One region of the Naumannella huperziae genome, then DNA from elsewhere that is predicted to be linked to it. Evidence: predicted binding sites of a transcription regulator. Region 1 holds the regulator's gene; each other region holds the start of a gene.
The links. The regulator LexA, encoded in region 1, represses DNA repair genes until DNA is damaged. The targets are predictions, from matches to a motif close to TCGAACANNTGTTCGA.

Region 2: ACXDC7_RS12860 (alpha-ketoglutarate-dependent dioxygenase AlkB) is a predicted target of LexA. The motif match lies at 1,565-1,580, and genes of this name have one in related genera.
Region 3: ruvC (crossover junction endodeoxyribonuclease RuvC) is a predicted target of LexA. The motif match lies at 2,101-2,116, and genes of this name have one in related genera.

What each region holds. Positions count from the first base shown of each region.
Region 1 covers NZ_JBSXPH010000001.1:2,527,123-2,530,389, reverse strand. Annotated here, with positions in the region: gene ACXDC7_RS11990 (ATP-dependent DNA helicase) at 1-905, shown strand, start outside; gene lexA (transcriptional repressor LexA) at 909-1,658, opposite strand; gene ACXDC7_RS11980 (hypothetical protein) at 1,777-2,280, shown strand; gene arfB (alternative ribosome rescue aminoacyl-tRNA hydrolase ArfB) at 2,293-2,718, opposite strand; gene ACXDC7_RS11970 (RDD family protein) at 2,833-3,267, opposite strand, start outside.
Region 2 covers NZ_JBSXPH010000001.1:2,701,892-2,705,158, reverse strand. Annotated here, with positions in the region: gene ACXDC7_RS12870 (methyltransferase domain-containing protein) at 1-352, opposite strand, end outside; gene rplS (50S ribosomal protein L19) at 560-910, shown strand; gene ACXDC7_RS12860 (alpha-ketoglutarate-dependent dioxygenase AlkB) at 920-1,543, opposite strand; gene lepB (signal peptidase I) at 1,695-2,501, shown strand; gene ACXDC7_RS12850 (ribonuclease HII) at 2,503-3,213, shown strand; gene ACXDC7_RS12845 (DUF2469 domain-containing protein) at 3,226-3,267, shown strand, end outside.
Region 3 covers NZ_JBSXPH010000001.1:2,160,873-2,164,139, reverse strand. Annotated here, with positions in the region: gene ruvB (Holliday junction branch migration DNA helicase RuvB) at 1-866, opposite strand, end outside; gene ruvA (Holliday junction branch migration protein RuvA) at 919-1,515, opposite strand; gene ruvC (crossover junction endodeoxyribonuclease RuvC) at 1,512-2,084, opposite strand; gene ACXDC7_RS10270 (ArsR/SmtB family transcription factor) at 2,233-3,189, shown strand.

The DNA.
Region 1 (3,267 bases):
CGGAGAACGACGTCGTCTGGGTGACCGACTCGGAGCGCTTCGGCCGCGACGTCCGGGTGGCGCCCCTCTCGGTCGCCGGGCTGATGCGCTCCCGGGTGCTCGATGAGCATCCGACGGTGTTGACCTCGGCGACGCTGAAGCTCGGCGGCGGCTTCGGGCCGATGGCCGGCTCGGTCGGGCTGCGCGCCGACGAGGAAGGCGCCGAGCCCGACGAGGGGGAGTGGCGCGGCCTCGATGTGGGGTCGCCGTTCGACTACGGCCGCCAGGGCATCCTCTACGTCGCCTCCGGCCTGCCCGCGCCGACCCGGGACGGGATTGCCCCGCCGACGTTGACCGAGGTGGCCGAGCTGGTCTGGGCCGCCGGCGGGCGTACCCTCGGCCTGTTCGCCTCGCAACGCTCGGCCGAGGCCGCCGCGGTGCACGTGCGGCGCCAACTGCCGGAGCACACGATCTTGTGCCAGGGGGATGCGCAACTCGGCGAGCTGACTCGGCGCTTCGTCGCCGAGCCCGAGACCTCGCTGTTCGGCACCCTCTCGTTGTGGCAGGGCATCGACGTCCCCGGCGACACCTGCGAGCTGGTGATCATCGAGAAGCTGCCGTTCCCGCGACCCGACGACCCGCTGATGCAGGCCCGGCAGCGCGCGGTCGCCGAGGCGGGGGGCAACGGGTTCATGAGCGTGGCCGCCACCCATGCGGCGCTGCTGATGGCGCAGGGGGCCGGTCGGCTGATCCGGCGGATCACCGACCGAGGAGTGGTCGCGGTCCTCGATCCGCGCCTGGTCACCGCCCGCTACGGCTCCTATCTGCGGGCGTCGATGCCGCCGATGTGGACGACGCGCGACCGGGAGGTCGCCGTCGCGGCGCTGCGCCGGCTGCAGCAGGGCAGGTCGGGCGAGCGACCGTAGCGCTCAGACCCGGCGGAGCACGGCGACGACCTTGCCCAGGATCGAGGCGTGCGTCCCGTCGATCGGGCGGTAGGCGGGGTTGTGCGGCAACAGCCAGACCTGCCCGTCGATCCGCTTGAAGGTCTTCACCGTCGCCTCGTCGTCGAGCAGCGCGGCCACGATGTCCCCGTTGACGGCGTCGGGCTGCTGGCGCACCACCACCCAGTCGCCGTCGCAGATCGCCGCATCGACCATCGAGTCGCCGGAGACCTGGAGCAGGAACAGCGTGCCCTCGCCGACCAGTTGCTTGGGCAGCGGGAACACATCCTCGATGCGTTCCTCGGCCAGGATCGGACCGCCGGCGGCGATCCGGCCGACGATCGGCACCGAGACGGCGTCCGGCATCGCATCCCCGATGCCCGTCGGGTCGACCACGGACTCGTCCGCGGCGCCCGGCAACAACACCTCCAGGGCCCGCGGGCGATTCGGGTCGCGGCGCAGGAATCCTTTCGCCTCCAGCACCTTGAGCTGGTGGGCGACCGACGACGACGATGCCAGGCCGACGGCCTCGCCCATCTCGCGGATGCTCGGCGGATAGCCGCGCCGCTGCACCGACTCCTGGATCACCTCGAGCACCCGCCGTTGCCGCGGGGTGAGACCGTCGGCATCGGGCGGGCCGTCGAGATCGGTGCCGAGCTGCGACGCGACCGCGGCGCGCGTCGGGCGACCCGCGCCGCGTTGGGGCGCCGGCCTGGATGGGGTGCTCGCTGCCATGAGGCGAACGTTAGGGCAGCGGGGGAGGTCAATCAAACAACTGTTCGAGCGTGTCGCGCAGCCGGTCGCCGAGTGCCTCGACCACGAGAGTGTCAGACCCGACTGTTTGGCTGAGGTCATGACCCGATGGAACGGCGCGGTACGCGACTGGAACGGCGCGGTACGCGACTGGAACGGCGCGCTGCGCGACACGATCGAACGGATGTGCGAAATATGCTTGCGTTCGGTCGCGGGTCCCACTAGACAAGGATCGAACACACGTTCGACCCGCCTCGGACCACTTCCCACGGAGGCCACCATGACCACCAGCACCTTCGAGCTCACCCCGCGCCCCTCGCTCACCGAGCGCGCGCTGCGTCCGGCCCGGACCCCGGCCCCTGCCCGGCCCCGTCGGCCGCGGCGCGATCGGCGCGGCCCGCAGGCTCATCCCGCGCGTCGGGCCGGATCGGCCGCCGCCAGGGTTCCGGCCCGGGGCTGTGTCGTGGCGGCGGCTCCGGTTCCCGCCACCTGGCGACTGACCGACCGCGGGCTCGCGGTGCTGCTGGCGGTGGCCGGCGTGCTGGGCGTCGCTGCGCTGGTCTGCATCGGTGTGACGGTGGCGGGCATCCTCGCCCTGCCGTGATCCGCCACCACGTCAGTGCTCGACCGCTCCCCGGCCTTTCTTGATCTCGCCGCGCCGCTTCTTGGCCGCCAGCCGGCGCTCGCGTGAGCCGGCGGTCGGCCTCGTCGGCCTGCGGTGTGGCGCCGGTGGGACGATGGCCTCCCGGAGCAGGTGGGCGAGCCGCTCGCGCGCGGCTCGCCGATTGGCGAGCTGGCCGCGATGCTCGCTTGCCGCGATCGTCAGCTCACCGTCGACCAGCCTCGAGGCCAGCCGGGCGAGCGCCCGGTCGCGGAGGCCGGCGGGGATCGAGGGCGATCCGGCCACGTCGAATGTCAGCTCCACCCGCGAATCGCTCGTATTGACGCCCTGACCGCCCGGGCCGGAGCTTCGGGAGAATCGCTCGCGCAACTCCGCGGCGGGGATCACCAGCCGGTCGGTCACCACGAGATCGTCCACCACCCCCGCAGCATGACACGGCCTGTGCCCGCTACGCCTGCGCAATATCGGCGGCGGCCGAAAACGCAGGCGAGGGCGGCATCCCGGCGGACACCACCCTCGTCTGCGGTTGCGGAATCAGCGCTGGCCCTGCTGGCCCCAGTCGGTCTGGGAGGACTGGCCCTGCTGGCCGCCCTGGTTCCAGTCGGTCTGGGAGGGCTGGGTGCCCTGGCCCCAGTCACCCTGCGCGGGCAGCGCGGTCTGGTCACGATTGTCCGGACCGGTCTGGGCGCCGCCGGCGTTGTCGACCACCACCGTCTTCATGATCTTGTCGGCGATGGTCTGTCGCTTCTGGTCCCACAGCGGGAACAGCCAGCCGATGTAGCAGATCAGCGAATCGACAACGTGCGCGATGTCGCGGACGATCGTCATCCCGACGCCGATCGGCTGACCGGTCTCGGCGCCGATCAGCTTGGTGCCGGCCACCTGGCGGCCGACCGAGACACCGGTCGAACCGCCCTTGATCCAGCGGCTGTAGATGGCCCAACCGGCGGCCAGCAGCCACAAGATCAA
Region 2 (3,267 bases), 170 kb from region 1:
GCACGTGCTGCAGCAGATAGCCGTCGTTCGCGGCGACCTCGACCACCAGGCTGTCGCCGTCGAGCCCCAGGCGATCGGTCGCGTCCGCGACGAAACGCCGCGCGTGATCGACCCAACTGGTCGAGAAGGAGGAGAAGTACGCGTACTCGGTGAAGGTGTCCTCCGGCGTGATCAGCGCGGGGATCTGCAGCAGCAGGCAGCGCCGACACAGCCGCACGTGCAACGGATAGGTCTGCTCCGCGGCATCCAGCTCCGCCGCGGTCAGGAATCGTTCGCACGGTGGCGTCGCGCCCAGATCGAGCACGCTGACAAGTTCGTCGGCACGACAAAGCCGACAGGTATCCCCCGACACATCCGGCAACCTACCACCGCCGACCCGGATCGGGACATTCGCGGCGACAGGGCCCCGCGCGGATTGGTCAGCGCGGCGAGCGGTGTGGCAGACTTGACGGCTGCTGCCCGCGGTCTCGGCTCCTGCCACAGGGGGAACGCCCGAGTGCGCGGGCAGACGACTGCTCACCCAGCACCTGGTGACCTGTGGCACCGGCGAGGACAACCCATGAACAAGCTCATCGAGGCCGCCACCCAGCCTGCCGTGCGGGAGGACATCCCCGAGTTCCGGGCCGGCGATTCCGTGCGCGTGCACGTCAAGGTCGTCGAGGGCAACCGCTCCCGCGTCCAGGTCTTCGCGGGCGTCGTGATCGCCAAGAACGGCGGCGGCATCTCCGAGACCTTCACCGTCCGCAAGGTCAGCTTCGGCGTCGGCGTGGAGCGTACCTTCCCGCTGCACAGCCCCATCATCGACAAGATCGAGGTCGAGCGTCGCGGCGATGTGCGCCGCGCGAAGCTCTACTACCTGCGCGGCCTGCGCGGCAAGGCCGCCAAGATCAAGGAGAAGCGCGACAACTGATCGCGTCGCTCAGCGCACGCCGGCCACCCGGAACTGGACACTGATCCGGGGGCCGGCGTTTCGCATCTTCGGCACCGCGTGCTCCCAGGTGCGCTGCGCCGTGCCGCCCATCACGACCACATCGCCCGAGGCCATCGGGATCTGCAGCGACCGGCCGCCGCCGCGCGGCCGCAGCGCCAGGCGCCGCACCTCGCCGAGCGAGACGATCGCGACCATCGTGTCGTGGGTGCTGCCGCGCCCGATCCGGTCACCGTGCCAGGCCACGGAGTCGCGGCCGTCGCGGTACAGGCACAGCCCGGCGGTGACGAAGTCCTCGCCGAGCTCGGGCCGGTAGTGCGCGGAGAGTTCGGCCCGCATGGCAAGCAGCAGCGGGTGCGGCCACGGATCGCCGGCGCCGTGGAAGCTGAGCAGCCGCGGGGTGTCGACGACGCGGTCATACATCTGCCGCCGCTCGCCGCGCCATGGCGTGTCGGCGAGCAGTCGCTCCATCAGCAGGTCGGGTCGCAGCACCCAGCCCGGTCGGACGTCCAGCCAGGCGCCGCGGGTCAACTCGCGGCGGCTGAGGCCGTCGGCGTAGCGACCGGTGCCGGGCTCGTCGTGGTCGACGGCGTCGAAGAGGGTGACCTGGCTCATGCGTGCAGCGTACCCGCTGATTCGAACTGATGTGCGAACCCGGCGCGCCGCGCGTGGTGTCGCCCGGGCGGGCTAGGCTGGCTCCTCGGTGGCGCCCGCGCGGTGCCTGCCACGCGCGCGAGCGGCGCGCGGAGCGACGGAAGGGCAGTTGGTGGGCGAAGCGGTGGACTCCGGTCAGGACGCGACCGTCGGAGACAACGTTCGGCGACGCGAGAAGCGGTCGCCCGGTCGCTCGTTCGCCCGCTTCGTCCGCGAGTTGGTGATCGTCATCGTCGGCGCGCTGGTGCTGTCCGGGCTGCTGCGCGCGTTCGTGGCCCAACCATTCCTGATCCCGTCGCAGTCGATGGAGAACACGCTGCAGGTCGATGACCGGGTCGTCGTGCAGAAGATCACGCCCTTCCAGCGCGGCGACATCGTCGTCTTCAAGGACCCGGGCGGCTGGCTGCCGGCGACCCAGGAAGCCGCGGAGCGCGGGCCCGTCGGCAAGGCTCTCGAGTTCTTCGGGATCCTGCCCGACACCAGCGACGATCATCTGATCAAGCGCGTGATCGGCGTCGCCGGCGACACCGTCGCCTGCTGCGATCCCGACGGGCGGGTGACCGTCAACGGCAAGGCGCTGGAGGAGCGGGCATACCTGTATTCCTCCGGCGGTGAAACCGTGGACCCCGCGCGCGTCCCCTTCGAGGCCGTGGTGCCGGCCGGGCACATCTTCGTGATGGGCGACCACCGCAATTTCAGCGCGGATTCTCGCTGCCACATGGATCAGGAGGGTCCCGAGGGCTATCCCGGTTCGGCCGCGTTCGTCCCGGTCGACAACGTGGTCGGGACGGCCTGGCTGATCGTGGCGCCGTTCGACCGCTGGCGGACCTTCAGCACGCCGACGACCTTCGCCGGCGTACCCCCGCCCGGGCCGGCGCCCGCCCAGGGCACCATCTCGCCGGAGGGGGCGGGTTGCTGAGATGACGGCGAGCGACCGCAGGGGTACGCAGCGGCCCTGGCTGGTCCGGCGCGACAGCGGCATCTACGGCTACGAGCGTGCGCTGGCCCGGGCCGGCCTGGCGCCCGTCGCGGGCGCCGACGAGGCAGGCAGGGGCGCGTGCGCGGGGCCCCTGGTGGCCGCCGCGGTGATCTTGGCCCCGACCCGGGCCGGGCAGATCACCGGTCTGCGGGACTCCAAGCTAATGACCCCCGCGGCGCGCGAGCGCGCCTTCGACGAGATCCGTCGCAAGGCGCTCGCGTATGCCGTGGTGGCCGTCGAGTCGACCGAGTGCGACCGCCTCGGCATGCATGTCGCGAACGTCCAGGCGCTGCGCCGGGCGCTGCACCGGCTGGACGCGGCCCCGCGCTTCGTGCTCACCGACGGGTTCGGTGTCGACGGTCTCGGGGTGCCGGGTCTGGCGATGTGGAAGGGCGATCGGGTGGCCGCCTGCGTCGCCGCCGCATCCGTGCTCGCCAAGGTCACCCGCGACCGGCGGATGGCCGAGCTCGCCGTGGCGTACCCCGACTTCGGCTTCGAGGTGCACAAGGGCTACTGCACGGCCGAGCACCAGGCGGCGCTGGACGAGCACGGGCCGTGCCCGGAGCACCGTCGCCGCTTCGACAACGTGGTGACGGCCGAGCGCGCACACGCCGGGCGGCGTTCGGCCGCGACCGCGGGCAGGCGGGGCTAGAGTGGCGGTGAGATGAGCACCGAGGACCTTGACGCCTACGAGAGCGAACTGGAG
Region 3 (3,267 bases), 370 kb from region 1:
CCGGCGAAGCGCCGGCACATGGCCTCCAGGACGCCACGGTCCAGCCGGTCGAGTCCGCGCTCATCCACCTCGTAGAGCGCCAGTGCCGCCCGCGCCAGCTCCAGGGTCACCGCGCCGTCGGCCTTGACCTGGGCGTAGTCGCGCACGCGGCGCAGCAACCGGTTCGCGATCCGCGGCGTACCCCGGGAGCGGCCGGCGATCTCGGCGGCGGCGTCGGGCGCCAGAGCGACGCCCAGCCGCTGCGCCGACCGCGAGACGATCTCGCACAGGGCGTCGGCATCGTAGAAGTCCAGTTGGGCGGTGAACCCGAAGCGATCGCGCAGCGGACCCGGCAGCAGCCCGGCCCTGGTGGTCGCGCCGACCAGGGTGAACCGCGGGATCTCCAGCGGAATGGCCGTGGCGCCCGGCCCCTTGCCGACGACCACGTCGACCCGGAAGTCCTCCATCGCGAGGTAGAGCATCTCCTCGGCGGCACGCGACATCCGGTGGATCTCGTCGAGGAAGAAGACCTCGCCCTCCCCCAGCCCGGACAAGATCGCCGCCAGGTCGCCGGCGTGCTGGATCGCCGGCCCGGACGAGATCCGCAGCGCGACGCCCAGCTCATTGGCGATGATCATCGCCAGCGTCGTCTTGCCCAGCCCGGGCGGCCCGGACAACAAGACGTGGTCCGGCACGTGCTCGCGCCCGCGCGCGGCAGACAGCACGAGCCCGAGCTGGTCGGCGACCCGCGGCTGGCCGCCGAAGTCGGCCAGCCGCTGCGGTCGCAGGGCGGCCTCCGCGGCCGCCTCGTCCGGGCCGGCCGCCGGGTCGACCGGTGATCCGTCGCGCCGGCCGCCGGGATCGCGGGAGTCGCTGTCGGCAGACACCCGGCCATTCTGCCAGCCGGTCATCCGCCGCCCCCGGTGCGCGATCGGGCGATCACTTGCGCGCGAGGGTCTGCAGCGCGGCCCGCATCAGGTCGGCGACGCCCGCGCGCTCGTCGGCCATCGGCGCGACCCGGTCGCACGCCGCCTCGGCTTCCTTGGCCGACCATCCCAGGCCCTGCAGGCCGGCCAGCACCTGCTCGCGCCACGCCGCCGTCGGCGAGGCGGGCGCCGCGACCCCCGCCGGACCGACCGCGTTGATCTTGTCGCGCAATTCGATGCAGATCCGTTCGGCGCCCTTGCGACCGATCCCCGGCACCCGGGTCAGGGTGGCAAGATCACCGGCGGCAATGGCGGCCCGCAGATCGTCCGGCCCGTGCACCGCCAGGGCCGCCTGGGCGAGCTTCGGCCCGACGCCATTGGCGGTGATCAACAGTTCGAACAGATCGCGCTCGTCGGCATCGGCGAAGCCGTAGAGGGTCATCGAGTCCTCGCGGACGACCATCGAGGTGGCGAGCCGGGTCCGCTCGCCGGGCCGCAGCTCGCTCGCCGTCGCCGGCGTGATCAGCACCAGTACGCCGAATCCGGAGAGATCGATCACCGCCGAGGTCGTGCCGACCCGGTCGACCGTGCCTGCCAGATGCGCGATCACGCCTTCCTCCCGCCGCGGGCGTGGGCGGCCACCGCGGCCGCGTACCCGTTCGTCGGTCGGGAGGCGCCCGCCACCGCATCGGCGTACCGTCCGGCGGCGCCGCCGCGCCACAGGTGACAGATCGCCAGGGCCAGCGCGTCGGCGGCATCCGCGGGCCTCGGCGCCTCCGGCAGGCGCAGGATCCGGGTCACCATCTCGCCGACCTGGCGCTTGTCGGCGCGGCCGGAGCCGGTGATCGCCGCCTTCACCTCGCTCGGCGTGTGCAGCACCACCGGCAGCCCGGCGCGCGCCGCGACCAGCATCGCCACCCCTGCCGCCTGCGCGGTGCCCATCACCGTCTGTACGTTGTGCTGGGCGAACACCCGCTCGATCGTCACCACCTCGGGCCGGTGTTCGGCGAGCCAGTCCTGCACCGCCCGCTCGATCTGCACCAGCCGGCGCGCCGGATCGAGCTCGGCCGGTGTCCTGGCCACCCCGACCGCGACCAGCGCCGGCGGCCGGCCGACGGTCCCCTCGACCACGCCCAACCCGCAGCGGGTCAGGCCCGGGTCGATCCCGAGCACGCGCATCCGGCCTCCTGATCGATAGAACACGTGTTCGGATGTTAGCGGCGGGCGCGGCGGTTGGCGGTCCGGCGCGCCGGGCCCGCCGCCGGTCGGCCCCCGGCGTTGCTAGCTTGCTCGCGAATCTGTCGGCGCCGGGCGGTCGGGGACCAACATGCTGCGCATCCATTTCACCGAGCGGGACCTGACCAGCGTCGTCCTGGCCGACGACGTCTCGTTGATGTGGGAGCTCGTGTTGAGCGTGCACCGGCTCCAGGCGCGTCGCCGGCACCGGGCGTTCGATGCGTGGCAGGCCGAGGTGCTCGCCGCCGGCCTGCCGGAGCAGTGCCGCGTGCTGCTGCACCTCGCGCCCCCGATCGGCTACACCCCCGACTTCCTCACCCCCGAGGACGCGGTGACCAGCATCGATGCCGGCCGCGACGCCATCGCCGACACCGACCGCAGCATCGTCGGCGCCCAGGTCGCCGAGCTCGACGCCGAACGGGGGCTGGCCGCGGCGCAGCGGCCGGCCGTCGACATCGACGCGCTCGTCAAGGCGCTCGACGTGTACTGGCACCTCGCGCTGGCGCCCTACTGGCAACGCATCCGCCGGCGCGTCCACGAAGACCTCGAGGTACGCCGCCAACTGCTCGCGACCAGCGGCATCGCGGCGCTGCTGGAGTCGCTCGGGCCTGGGATCGAGTGGCAGCCGCCCTTTTTGATCATCAAGGGCCCGCGCCGCTCGGCGGACCTGCACCTCGACGGCCGCGGGATCGTGCTGCAGCCGGCGTACTTCTGCCTCGACGACCCGACCAAGCTGCGCGACCCGCTGGGCCGACCGACCCTGGTCCACCCCACCGCGCACGACCCCGAGGTGCTGGCGGCCGGGGAGGACACCGCCGATCCGGGCGTCGCCCGGCTGATCGGGCCGGCCCGGCACGAGATCCTCGGCGCCGCCGCCGTACCCGGCACCACCAGCGATCTGGCCGACCGGGCCAGCGTGTCGGTGTCCGCGGCCAGCCGGCATGCCGCGGTCCTCCGGGCCGCGGGGCTCCTGGCGTCCTACCGGACGGGGCGCAGCGTCGAGCACCGCCTCACCGACCTCGGCCGGACCCTGCTCGACGGCGCCTGAGCCTCCGCCCGCCGGAACCCGCGTACGCCTGCTCGCCCCGGCCACCGGCCGCCGCCCCGCCGGAACCGACCGCTCGCC